2 regions of the Brevundimonas sp. FG8 genome follow, and region 2 is predicted to be linked to the other one. Evidence: riboswitches for the same ligand, from Rfam matches in the RefSeq annotation. Region 2 holds a riboswitch; the other holds the start of a gene.

Region 1 (3,398 bases), on a different contig from region 2:
CCCGCACGAACGACCAGTTCAGGATCGTCACCGGCCCGGTCAGCATGCCCTTCATCGGCTTGTCGGTCAGCGATTGGGCATAGCGCCACCACTCAACCGTCATGGGCTTTGGTCGCGACACATCGCCGAAGATGATCGGCGGACGGACGCAGCGGCTGCCATACGACTGCACCCACGCCGCCCTGGTGAAGGCGAAGCCCGCCAGCTGCTCGCCGAAATACTGGACCATATCGTTGCGCTCGAACTCGCCGTGGACCAGCACGTCCAGCCCGATGTCCTCCTGCCGCCTCACCGTCCGAACGGTTTCCTCACGCAGGAACTGTTCGTAGGCGGCGTCAGCCAGAACGCCCTTGCCGTGCTCGGCGCGGGCCTTTCGCACTTCCGGCGTCTGGGGGAAGGAGCCGATGGTTGTCGTGGGAAAGGCGGGCAGGCCCAGCCGCTTCGCCTGCGCCAGACGGCGGATTTCAAAGCCGTTGGCGCGCTGCGCCGGTGCGGCGTCCGCCGTCCGCGCCTTCACCGCCGGGTCTTGGATCAGCACGGAGTTCCGGCGCGAGACGATGGCCGCGTCCGTTGCATCGAGTTCGACTCGCACCGCATCGCGCCCTTCGTTGAGCGCGCGGGCCAGCACCTTGAGTTCGCCCACCTTCTGCACGGCGAAGGCCAGCCAATCGCGCACCTCCGGATCCAGCGTCGTCTCCTGGTCCAGATCGATCGGCGTGTGCAGCAACGAGCAGGACGGCGCCACGATCACCTGACGGCCAGAGCCGACCACCGGCTCGATCCGATCCAGAACGGCGCTCAGGTCCGCCTTCCAGACATTGCGCCCGTCGATGACGCCCAGCGACAGCGCCTGATCGGGTCGCGCCCCCGCGACCACCGCCTCCAACTGCTCCGGCGCCCGGACCAGATCGACGTGCAGACCGTGCGCGGGCAACGACAGGGCCAGTTCGAGATTGTCCTCCAGCCCGCCGAAATAGGTCGTCAGCATCACCCGGATCGGCGGCGTCACATCGCACAGCATCCGGTAGGCGAGGGCGTAGGCCTCGGCCGCGCCCTCTGGCAGGTCAGTGACGAGGCAGGGCTCGTCGATCTGCACCCAGGTCGCCCCCGCGCGCGCCAGCGATCGCAGCACCTCGGCATAGACCGGCAGCAGTCTCGGCAGCAGCGAGAGGACGTCGAAGTCGCCGCCTTTCGCCTTGCCCAGCAGCAGATAGCTGACCGGCCCCAGCAGCACCGGCCGGGTCTCGACCCCCTGTTCCTTGGCCTCCAGATACTCGTGCAGCGCCTTGGTCGAGGCGAGGCGGAAGGTCTGGTCCGCCGTGAACTCCGGCACGATGAAGTGGTAGTTGGTGTCGAACCACTTGGTCATCTCGGCCGCCGGCGCGTCCTGCGCGCCATGCCCGGAGACTTGCGCGTGGCCGTGCTCGCACCGGTCCCCCTGCGCCCCCCGCGCCATGGCGAAATAGGTGTCCAGATCGACCCGGTCATCCGACCAGCCGTAGATCGCGGGCACGGCCCCGACCATGGCGGTGGTGTCCAGCACATGGTCGTACAGCGAGAAGTCGTTCGACGGGATCAGGTCCGCGCCCAGCTCACGCTGGCGGGCCCAGGCCTGACCGCGCAGGTCGGCGGCGGCGGCGAACAATGCCTTGGCGTCGAGCCTGCCGGCCCAGTGGGCTTCAAGCGCGGTCTTCAGCTCGCGCTTCGGGCCGATGCGGGGAAAGCCGAGGGTGGCGACCTGGACGGGGAGGCGGGCGGTCATGGGGCGAAACCTTTGCTGTTGGCAGGGCTTCGGACAGGGACGCGCGAACGCTCACGCGGGCATCGGATCCGGCGGCGCACTTGCGGCCTGACCGGACACCCCGCCGGAGGACGTTATCTGTCGGGGCAGGTCTCCTGGCTCACGGGTCACGGCTTCGGGCCCGGCCTTCCCGGAGGCGAACCCCCAGTGACACGAGATGGACCCTCGGCTCGCCGCTTACAGTTGCGGGGGCAGCGCCGGATTTGACGCGAAATGCGTCTCACCGGCTTCCCTCTTAGCTCCGCGCGACCCGAAAGCCGCGCGCAGAACCACGATGCCCGCATAGAGCGGGCATCCTCCGGCGAAGTCAAGAAACATATAAAGACATGCTTATATGTTTATGGGATTGGCTTGGGGTCAGCCTTGGCCGGTGTTTTCGTAGGTGGCGGTGATCGTCGCCTTGGCCAGCGTATGGAAATGCAGGTTGAAGCCGAAGACGGCGCCCGAATTGTCCGGGGTGACGTCCAGCTTGTCGGTGTCCACGGCGAAGACGGTGAAGATGTAGCGGTGCGGGCCGTGACCGGGAGGCGGGGCGGCGCCGCCGAAGCCTGCGGGGCCGTAGTCCGTGCGCCCCTCGACCGATCCGGCGGGCAGATCGGCGGACGAGGCGCCGGTCTTAAGCTCGGTCACATCGGCGGGAATGTTGGCCACGGTCCAGTGCCAGAAGCCCGAGCCCGTGGGGGCGTCAGGGTCGTAGCAGGTGACGGCGTAGCTCTTCGTGCCCTCGGGGGCGCCCGACCATGACAGATGCGGCGAGGTATTGCCCTTCGCCTGAACCTGCGCGTCCGGCAGCACGCCGCCGTCGGTGATGTCGTTGGAAGTCAGGGTGAAGGTCATGGGCCGCTCCGCAAAAGGACTGCGGACCTCATAACGCGCGCGGGGCGGCCCCGTCACCCGTGGAGCGGGGCTTAGTGCCCCTGCTCGTGCGCGGCGGTGGTGAAGGCGCTGTCGTCCATCAGTCCACCGGCGAGGGCTGCGGCGAAGATCACGCAGCCCGCGACGATGAAGAGGATGACCAGAGGCTTCAGGATGCGTTTCACGCGACCTCGATCCGGTAGGATTCGATGACCGTGTTGGCGAGCAGGGTTTCGCACATCTTCTTCGCCTCGACGGCGGGGTCGCCCTCGCCGGCGAAGTCGAACTCGATCAGCTTGCCGACGCGGGCGTTGGAAACGCCGCCCCAGCCCAGACCGTTCAGCGCGCCTTCAACGGCCTTGCCCTGAACGTCCAGAACGCCCGGCTTCAGGAAGACGTGAACCTTGACCTTGGCCATCAGTGCAGCCCTCCCTGAATGACCGTGGGCATGCCCTTCATGATGCCCAGGCGGCGCGCCACTTCGGTGTAGCTTTCGATGACATTGCCCAGATCGCGGCGGAAGCGATCCTTGTCCAGCTTCTCGCCGGTGTTCACGTCCCACAGGCGGCAGCTGTCCGGGCTGATCTCGTCGGCCAGGATCACGCGGGCGAAGTCATTCTCCCAGATGCGGCCGAACTCGATCTTGAAGTCCACCAGCTGGATGCCGACGGCGCCGAACATGCCCGACAGATAGTCGTTCACGCGCACGGTCATGGCCAGAATGTCGTCCAGCTCCTGGGTT
Region 2 (3,398 bases):
AGTCCCGTCTCAGGTCGCGCCGCTCCAGCAGCCATTCGACCGCATCGAGTCCATGATTGATGGCGACCGGGTCGCGCAGGGGCCGGGCGATCCGTTCGGCCAGCGCCCGCGCCCCGCCGGACGTCACCGTCCGGTCGATGCAGGCCAGCAGGGAGCCGTCGCGCTCGCCCCGCTGGGTGCGATCAATCTCGAGGCTGAGGCGGGTCGCCGGATCGATGGCCAGAAAGCCGGTGTCGCCCGACCGACGCGGCGGTGTCAGGGCCGGTATCTTACCCGCCTGCGTCGTTTCCAGATAGGCCGCGATCAGGCCCAGCGCCGAAACCTCGGCCTCTTCAAACGCCCCGAACCCGTCCAGCGAGGCGACGCCGTACAGCCGCTCGACCCGCACCTTGGCGCCGACGGGTTCGGCCAGCGCCTGCGGCAGGGCCTGCACCACCCCGCCCGAACTGTTCAGGGCGTCCTTGGTCTCCTCATCCGAGAACAGGCGGTCCGGCACCAGAACTTCCGACGGCCGGAACGAGGCCAGGGTCGCGCCGAGGTCGTCCAGGGAACAGGCGACCACATCGACCACGCCGCCGGCCAGCTCGACCACCGCCACGGCGGCCCGCCCCTTGCGCACGGCCACGGCCGCAAGCCGGTTGGCGCCGCGCGCATCCAGCAGGCTGTCCTCGGTGAGGGTGCCCGGCGTGACCACCCGCACGACACCGCGCTGCACCACCGACTTGGAGCCGCGCTTCTTGGCTTCGGCCGGGTCTTCCAGCTGTTCGCAGATCGCCGCCTTGAACCCCTGCCGGATGAGCCGCGCCAGATAGCCGTCCAGCGCGTGCACCGGCACGCCCGCCATCGGGATGTCCTCGCCCTGATGCTTGCCTCGCCTGGTCAGGGTGATGCCCAGCGCCGCCGCCGCGATCTCGGCGTCCTTGAAGAACAGCTCGTAGAAGTCGCCCATCCGGAAGAACAGGATCGCGTCCGGCTGCCCGGCCTTGGCCGTCAGATACTGCGCCATGAACGGCGTCGCGCCCTCCACGGATGGGACGGCGTCGGCTTGCGGCGGGTGAGCGAGGGGAGCGTTCATGCGTGGCGACAGGGTGACGGATCAGGCCCGTCGTCTCAAGCGTGATCCGCCTGTCTTGCACAAGCGTCTTCGCGCTGCGACAAGCCGCACCGGCGGTTAAGGGAACGCGGTCAGACACCGCGGCTGTGCCCGCAACTGTAGGCGGCGAGAGCGTCGTCCGTCCGGGGTTCGCCCCGGCGCCACTGGTCTTCGGGCCGGGAAGGCGAGGGCTTCGCTTGTTGACCCGCAAGCCAGGAGACCTGGCCGCCGATGTCGCTCGCTCCTGTCCGGGACCAGACAGAGGCGCGGGGACTTCCGTCGCAGCGACCCGATCTTGCGCCGTCCGGACCATTCAGGCCCGGCGGATCGGCTCGCTCATATACGGCCCCACGCGCGTCTTCGCGGGGCCGACAAGGGGTCCTCGCTCAATGAAGCGCTCCATTCTCCTCTCCACGGCGGCCCTGACCGCCGCCCTCGCCTCGCCCGTCTTCGCCCGGTCATCGGATGAGCTTCCTGAAGTCGTGGTCACCGCGACCCGCATCCCGGCCATCGTCGCCGAGACCCCGGGCGCCCGCGTCATCGACGCCGATACGATCCAGCAGCGCGGCGCCGTCTTCGCCGCCGACATACTGACCGACGTGCCCGGCCTGTCCGTGACACGGTCAGGAGCGTTCGGGGGTGTCGCCCAGGTCCGCATGCGCGGAGCTACCCCGGGCAAGACACTGGTTCTGGTCGACGGCGCCCCGGTCAACGATGCGGCCGAGCCCAACGGCGCCTATGATGTCTCGGGCTTCGACCTGGGCGATGTCGAGCGCATCGAGGTCCTGTCAGGCCCGCAGTCCTCGCTGTGGGGCTCCGACGCCATCGGCGGCGTGATCGCCTTCACCACCCGAGAGATCAACGGCCTGCGCGCCGAGGCAGAGGCCGGCGACTTCGACACCCTGCGCGGTCGTATCGCCGTCGGCACGGCCAACGAGACCTGGGCGCTGGGCGGCTATGTCTCCCGCTTCACCACTGACGGGATCTCGGTCGCGGACGAGGCCGACGGCAATCCGGAAGCCGACGGCTTCGACAACACCACCGTGGGCCTGCGTGGCCGCTACGCCGTCTCCCCGGCGGTGAAGCTGGACGCCTCGGCCCGCTGGTCGCGAAGCGAGGCTGATCTCGATAACGGCTTCCCCATCGCCGACAACGGCGACCGGTCGGAGTCCGAGCAATGGTCGGGCGTGGTCCGCGCCACCGTCGATGCTCTGGGCCTGCAACATCAGTTCAGCGTCTCGGGCTCGGACATCGAACGCCAGACCTTCAGCGTCTTCGGCGGCGTCTTCGACGCCAACCGTCAGGCCTGGCGCTGGCAGGCCAACGGCGAGACCGGCGCGGCCACCTACGCCTTCGGTCTGGAACGCGAAGAGAGCGAAGGCAGCCTGTCGACCGGCGCCGACGTCAGCCTGGAGAGTACTGCGGCCTTCGCCACCGGCCGTTATCAGGTCACGGACGCCCTGAGCGTCACCGGCGGCCTGCGTTTTGACGACACCGACTTCGGCTCGAAGACCACCGGGCGCGTCTCGGCGGCGTGGGACTTCGGTCCGGGCTTCACCCTGTCCGGCGCCTACGGCACGGGCTTCAAGGCGCCGTCGGTCAGTCAGGCGGCCTGCGACTTCTGCTTCGCCGCCATCCCCTTCCCGACCCTGCGTCCGGAAAAGGCTGAAGGGCTGGAAGCCGCCATCGGCTGGCGTTCGGCCGATGGCCGTATCGAGGGCCGGGCCACGGTCTATCGTCTGAAGGTCGAGGACCAGATCAGCTTCTTCTTCGATACGACCACCTTCGACAGCTATTACGTCAACATCGCCGAGACGGCGACGGACGGGGTCGAGCTGGAGGGCCGGGCGGCGCTGATCAACGGCTTCGACCTGAGCCTGGCCTACGCCTGGACCGACGCGAAGGACGAGACCACCGGCGCCCGCCTGCTGCGCGTGCCGGAACACGCCGGTTCGGTCACCCTCGGCTGGACGGGCGACCGGCTGTCCGGCGCCCTGACCGTGCGGGCGGAAGGCGATCAGGATGACAGTGGTGGTGTCCGCGAGGGCTTCGTCACGGCCAATGTGAATGCGGCCTACGACCTGACCGATCACATCACCCTGACGGCGCGCGTCGAGAATCTGGCGGATGAGCACTACCAGCAGGTGCTGGGCTACGGCGAGCCGGGCCGTTCCGGCTACGTCGGGATCAGGCTGCGCTACTGATCCGGGCGCGAGGCCCGGCCGCTACGGCGGCCGGGTGCTCAAGCTGAAGCAGTTGCCAGTCCAGCGCCGGCGCTGGCGCGTGGGCGGCGGCCAGAATGGCG

Evidence for each region. Region 2 has a riboswitch for cobalamin ahead of ACODRV_RS04770 (TonB-dependent receptor plug domain-containing protein). Riboswitches for the same ligand answer to the same signal wherever they lie in the genome.
Region 1: another riboswitch for cobalamin. It lies ahead of metE (5-methyltetrahydropteroyltriglutamate--homocysteine S-methyltransferase); the one in region 2 lies ahead of ACODRV_RS04770 (TonB-dependent receptor plug domain-containing protein).

The regions. Positions count from the first base shown of each region.
Region 1 is NZ_JBMDIU010000001.1:447,725-451,122, forward strand. Features, by position in the region: gene metE (5-methyltetrahydropteroyltriglutamate--homocysteine S-methyltransferase) at 1-1,762, opposite strand, end outside; cobalamin riboswitch at 1,870-2,090, opposite strand; gene ACODRV_RS02095 (YbhB/YbcL family Raf kinase inhibitor-like protein) at 2,159-2,638, opposite strand; gene ACODRV_RS02100 (hypothetical protein) at 2,710-2,841, opposite strand; gene purS (phosphoribosylformylglycinamidine synthase subunit PurS) at 2,838-3,074, opposite strand; gene purC (phosphoribosylaminoimidazolesuccinocarboxamide synthase) at 3,074-3,398, opposite strand, start outside.
Region 2 is NZ_JBMDIU010000002.1:244,939-248,336, forward strand. Features, by position in the region: gene mutS (DNA mismatch repair protein MutS) at 1-1,075, opposite strand, end outside; cobalamin riboswitch at 1,153-1,336, shown strand; gene ACODRV_RS04770 (TonB-dependent receptor plug domain-containing protein) at 1,483-3,297, shown strand; gene ACODRV_RS04775 (aldo/keto reductase) at 3,281-3,398, opposite strand, start outside.